Regions from separate parts of the Brevibacillus sp. BC25 genome, predicted to be linked through region 1. Evidence: a T-box and tRNA genes for the amino acid it is inferred to sense, from the RefSeq annotation. Region 1 holds a T-box; the other holds one or more tRNA genes.

Region 1 (3,090 bases):
ATGGCGGAAGCCAAAAACCTGGGTGCCCCATACGAACTGCTTGAAGAGGTACACAAAACAGGTAAGCTGCCAGTCGTAAACTTCGCAGCAGGTGGAGTAGCAACACCAGCAGATGCTGCCCTGATGATGCAATTGGGCTCCGATGGCGTGTTTGTAGGCTCTGGTATCTTTAAATCAGAGAATCCAGAGAAGTTTGCTCGCGCGATTGTGGAAGCGACCACCCACTACACGGATTACGAACTGATTGCTCGCGTATCCAAAGGCTTGGGGACGGCAATGCCAGGAATCGAAATCTCCAAGATTCGTGAAGCTGATCGCATGCAAGAGCGCGGCTGGTAAGGTGAGTAGCATGAAAATCGGCGTACTCGCTCTACAAGGAGCTGTAGCAGAACATGTGCGAATGCTAGAAGAGGTTGGTGCCACAGCTGTCCCGGTCAAAAAAGTAGAAGAACTGGATGACCTCGACGGGCTGGTCATTCCCGGCGGAGAAAGCACCACGATTAGCAAGCTGATGCACAAGTACGGATTCATGGAGGCGGTTCAAGAGTTCGGTAAGGTGAACAAGCCGATCTTCGGAACTTGCGCAGGAGCGATTCTACTGGCCAAACGGATTCAAGGACAAGACGATTGCCATTTAGGGTTGATGGAGATCAAAGTCGAGCGGAATGCTTTTGGTCGCCAAAAGGAGAGCTTTGAAGCCTTGATGCCTGTTGCGGGTGTGGCGGCAGATTACCCGGCAGTGTTCATCAGAGCACCATATATCATGGAAGTGGGAGAGAACGGTCAAGTCTTGGCCAAGCACGAAGACAAGATTGTTGTCGCCCGGAGCGGTCACTATTTGGCAGCAGCCTTTCACCCAGAATTGACCGAAGATACAAGACTGCACAAATACTTCCTCGACATGGTCAAGGAATACAGAAGCTAGCTAGCTGTCATACTGGAAGATCGGCCGTAAAAAAGGCGCCGATCTTCTTTTTTTCTGAAAAGATCGAGGCGGGCTACTCTTTACATACGTATAGATCCTGTAGTACAGTTAACAATAATAGTATTCATGAATAAGAATGCGATGATGAGAACAAGTACTTCACAAGAGCCAGGCCTAGAGAGTCGGTGGTAGGTGCGAACCGATCCGGTGATGTGAAGGAATCCATCTCGGAGTGGCAAAGGAACAACAACTTTGTCCGGAACCGTCCCGTTATGACGGAAGAGTGGGCATATGCATGAAGGATTGCTGCATGTGTCAACGAGGGTGGCAACGCGGGTATACAACACTCGTCCCTTACCAGGGGACGGGTGTTTTTTGTTTTTTTTCAATACGATTCGGAGGGATTTACACATGTTGGACGTAAAAGTATTACGCCAGGATTTGGAAGAAGTAAAACGCCGTTTGGCTCACCGCAATGAAGATATTTCTGCGTTGGATCAATTCGTAGAAGTAGATGAAAAGCGTCGCGAAGTCATCCAAGAAGCAGAAGCGCTGAAAAATAAGCGTAACACGGTATCCGAGCAAGTAGCGGTTATGAAACGAAATAAGGAAAATGCAGACCATCTGATCGCTGAAATGAAAGAAGTAAATGAGCGCATCAAGGCTTTGGATGAAGAGCTGCGTCAATTGGATGAGCAGCTGGAGTTCATTTTGCTGAGCCTCCCGAACCTGCCGCACGAAAGCACGCCGATCGGTACGACAGAAGACGATAACGTGATTGCCTGGACATGGGGAGAGCCACGTGCATTTGACTTCGAGATTAAGCCTCACTGGGAGCTGGCTAGCCAAGCAGGCATTCTCGATTTTGAAACGGCGGGAAAAGTAACAGGAAGCCGTTTTGTTTTCTATAAAGGCTTGGGCGCACGTCTGGAGCGCGCACTGATGAACTTCATGATGGATCTGCACTCGAATGAACATGGCTATGAAGAAGTGATCCCACCGTATATCGTCAACCGTACGAGTATGACGGGAACGGGCCAATTGCCTAAGTTTGAAGAGGATGCATTCAAAATCGAGGGACCAGATTACTTCCTGATTCCAACTGCAGAGGTGCCAGTCACCAATATGCATCGTGATGAAATCATGGATGGAGCGGATCTCCCTCGCTACTACACTGCTTTCAGCGCATGTTTCCGTTCGGAAGCGGGTTCTGCTGGTCGTGATACGCGTGGGTTGATTCGTCAGCATCAATTCAACAAAGTTGAGCTGGTGAAATTCGTGAAACCAGAAGAGTCTTATGACGAACTCGACAAACTGGTGAAAAACGCTGAGAAGGTGCTTCAACTGCTTGGTCTGCCATACCGTGTCCTGAGCATGTGCACAGGCGATCTAGGATTTACGGCTGCGAAGAAATTCGACCTGGAAGTTTGGATTCCAAGCGGCGGCACATACCGTGAAATCTCGTCTTGCTCGAACTTTGAAGATTTCCAAGCGCGCCGTGCCAATATCCGTTTCCGTCGCGATACAAAATCGAAGCCAGAATTCGTGCATACATTGAATGGTTCTGGTTTGGCGATTGGACGTACAGTAGCAGCGATCTTGGAAAACTACCAAGATGCAGACGGAGCAATCGTGATTCCAGAAGTTCTTCGTCCGTACATGGGCGGAGTAGACAAGATCGCACAAAAGTAATAAGCGAGAGATTTGGAAAGCAGCTCTTGATCCATAGCGGGTCAAGGGCTGTTTTATATTGTGTACTAATACAGGTGGAATTTTTTAAAAAACGTGTTGCACTGTACTAATCTCTGTTATATAATAAAAACAAATTTTAAGAATATTGTTTTAATACAGAAATGGAGGAATGGAGAATGGACTGCTATCGGTGTGAAGGAAACGGAGAACAAAATTGCCCAAGATGTGGAGGCGTTGGTCGTGATGCCAACGGAGCGGCTTGCCACAATTGCTTGGGAGACGGACATGTATGCTGCAGCCATTGTAGTGGCAGCGGGAATCAGGAGTAAGGACATTTTTTTGCCACTACTGTTATATAATAAAAAACATTTTATCAATCTGTATCATAATAACTTTGGAGTGAGGGAGGAGGAGCTGTTTTGAATACTGTACCAACGAATCCATATCCGCTAGAGGTGCAGATTTCCGGTGAG
Region 2 (3,090 bases), on a different contig from region 1:
TTGGCAAAAGCGATTTGCGAAGAACGTTGGATACCTTCTAAATACGTAATCTGTCCCCAGCCATAACCAACATTATGGTCTTTTATAAACTTGCCGGGGGTAATCTCGTAGGTTCCGGACTTATAAGTTTCGTTGTCATCATACTTCCCCTCTTCAATAGCAGCCGCCAACGTCACGATCGGAAATGCGGCCACAGGATCTGGTATCGCCCTGACTATGTGTGGAACCTGGTCAGTTGGTCTTTTCAGATTCCCCATCCCAAGAATTTCCCCAGTATTTGGATCGGTAACGATTACTGTCATATTCTCGGGCTGATAGGCTTTACCGGTCTTATGTATCGCTTCTTCTATATACTCCTGAATTTGTGAATCGAGGGTCAGAACCATATCTGTTTGGGATGTCGTTCCCGCGGCTTGTGCCTTTTGATCCTCCTCTATATTCATCTGTTGTGCACTTGGCACGGATGGGGTTACCTCCGAAGGCATCCACTGATAAGCGATAAACAATAAAGCAAATGAAGCAACTACGCCCCCGATGAACTTGGCATACTTTTTTCGCCTTTTCATTTGTACGAGCAGCTCCCTTTCTCGACGGATATGACTCGCGATTTCACATCGTTTGTCCTCGTCCATCTGAAGCGACGGAAATGCTTGCAGCACTGTGTTTATCTCTTTTTCTTCAAAAGATGGCGTCATGTAGATTGACCTCCCTGCCGCTATTGCCCATTTGTTTTTGCAATTCCTTGATAGCTCGATGGAGCGTCGTGCTGACTTTTGCTTCACTCCAGCCCAAGATTTCTGCCGTCTCTGCTGTAGATACTCCCTCTATCAATCGCAGGATTAGAACCTCTCGATACGTGCTTTTCAAGTGATTCATCGCTTCATAAACTTCCTGCAATTGTTCCTTTAACACCAATGCCTTCTCAGGTGTACGCTCTTTGGAAGTGAGGAGTCGGAGGACGTTTTCGGGAAACCAGTCCATCATTTTTTGCTTACGCCTATAATCGATCGCTGCATGGCGCGCGATGGTCAGAAGCCATGTCTTGGGCTGTGCCCTTCCTTCGTAACTTGATAAGGCTCTTAGCGCCTTCGTAAAAACTTCCTGGACTAAATCCTCTACATCTCTACGTCCGGTAAAATACGCGAGGTAATTGTAAATATCATGGCCGTATTGCTGGAACCATCGCTCTATTCGGTCATCGGAATCCATTCGTACGCTCCTTTATGAAGTTTGTATCTTATTAGACGCAAAATTAAAATTTGCTTACAGTTTTTGTGATATAAAAAAATGAAGCATATCTCTGCCGCACTGGCAAAAATATGCTTCATTCTCTTTGATCCGAAAAATCTAAGCGGAGAGAGTGGGATTCGAACCCACGCACGCCTCACGACGCCTAACGCATTTCGAGTGCGTCCCCTTATGACCACTTGGGTATCTCTCCATATTTAGTTTGTCAGAAACATTATCTACTATAGCAAAATATAGTCAAAAATGCAAGACTCATTCCTCTGCATTCCCCTTGATTTGCGCGGCTCATTAGGCCAAACTAATAACAGCACACACGATTGGTATCCGATCAGAAGAAAAGCGAGGAACATATATGAAACGTGAACGTTTGGACAAGGTGCTGGCCAATATGGCAATCGGCACACGCAAGGAAGTGAAAGCATTAGTGAAACAGCGACTGATCGTCGTGGACGGCGTTGTCGCAACAGACCCTGGGATGCATGTCATTGCCGAGGAACAGGAAATTCTTGTGGATGGAGAACCACTTAACTTTAAGCGCTGGGTATACGTTTTGCTGAACAAGCCGCCTGGAGTGGTTTCTGCTACAGAGGACAATGTTCATGAAACCGTAGTGGACTTGCTCCCGTACGAGTGGGCTATCAAGGTGCATCCGGTAGGCCGACTGGATATTGATACAGAGGGTCTCTTGCTCTTGACCAATGATGGTCAGCTCTCCCATAGCCTCTTGTCCCCGAAAAAGAAAGTGGACAAGGAGTATTTTGCACACATCGATGGCCGGGTCACTGAGCACCACGTACAGGAGTTCGCCAAAGGCGTGGAATTAGAGGACTTTACTACACTGCCAGCCAAGCTGGAGATTCTCTCTTCGGGAGAAACATCAGAGATTCGTGTCACTATCATGGAAGGAAAGTTCCATCAGGTAAAGCGGATGTTTGCTGCTTTCGACCTGCAGGTCACCTATCTGCAACGGATTCGTATGGGCCCGCTTCACCTTGACCCGTCCCTTGCCCCTGGTGAGTATCGCGAACTGACTGAAGAAGAGCTGCACATGCTGCAAAACGTAAACAAATAAAAACCGCCTGCATGCAGACGGTTTGTCCAGACAGCCCGGTCATTCCTGTACCGGCTGTCTTTTTTTTCGCAATCCACGAAAGAAGTCCTTGAGCATCTGCCCGCATTCCTCTGTAAGCACACCCTCTATGACTGGCACCTGATGATTGAAGCGCGGTTCCGCGAGCAGGTTCATTAATGTCCCAGCACAGCCCGCCTTCGGATCGCGAGCGCCATACACGACCTGTTCGATGCGGCTTTGAACGATTGCACCCGCACACATTGGACACGGCTCCAACGTCACGTACAGCGTACATCCGATCAAGCGCCATCCACCCAAGCGTTCACTTGCCTCCCGTATCGCGATCAATTCCGCGTGCAAGGTAGGGTCTTTTTGTGTTTCACGCAAGTTGTAGCCGCGACCTACGATTTCCCCGTCGCGCACGATGACCGCACCGATCGGAACCTCGCCAATCGCAGCGGCTTTCCGGGCCTCTTCCATGGCTTGTTTCATATAATAATCATGTTCATTTGTTTGTATCACGTTTCCCTAAAGCTCCTTCAAAAACAGTCTTTCGTCCCGAACAAACGGACCATTTTACCCAAAAAAGTTGATTCAAGAAGTTTTTGTCCCTACCCGTTCACATACTATCTGAGAGATTACATACATTAATGATGTAAGGAAGAAGTATGCAAATCTCTGTTAGCCTCTTTCTGGAGGGATGTGAGTGGGCTTAACCTCTGCAAATACGTTATTTGATCGCTTTCACAGTCCGACTAGAGGTCTACTGG

Evidence for each region. The T-box of region 1 lies ahead of serS (serine--tRNA ligase). A T-box ahead of a tRNA ligase gene usually reads a tRNA of that ligase, here a tRNA-Ser.
Region 2: it encodes a tRNA-Ser, which carries the amino acid that the T-box ahead of serS (serine--tRNA ligase) is inferred to sense. The anticodon was not compared.

Annotation. Positions count from the first base shown of each region.
Region 1 is NZ_AKIX01000105.1:4,915-8,004, forward strand. Features, by position in the region: gene pdxS (pyridoxal 5'-phosphate synthase lyase subunit PdxS) at 1-339, shown strand, start outside; gene pdxT (pyridoxal 5'-phosphate synthase glutaminase subunit PdxT) at 350-925, shown strand; T-box leader at 1,058-1,283, shown strand; gene serS (serine--tRNA ligase) at 1,337-2,617, shown strand; gene PMI05_RS23810 (hypothetical protein) at 2,810-3,040, shown strand; gene aceB (malate synthase A) at 3,037-3,090, shown strand, end outside.
Region 2 is NZ_AKIX01000029.1:17,716-20,805, reverse strand. Features, by position in the region: gene PMI05_RS08170 (penicillin-binding transpeptidase domain-containing protein) at 1-695, opposite strand, end outside; gene PMI05_RS08165 (RNA polymerase sigma factor) at 679-1,209, opposite strand; tRNA gene PMI05_RS08160 (tRNA-Ser) at 1,353-1,441, opposite strand; gene PMI05_RS08155 (pseudouridine synthase) at 1,601-2,320, shown strand; gene tadA (tRNA adenosine(34) deaminase TadA) at 2,360-2,842, opposite strand; gene PMI05_RS08145 (ribonuclease H-like YkuK family protein) at 3,027-3,090, shown strand, end outside.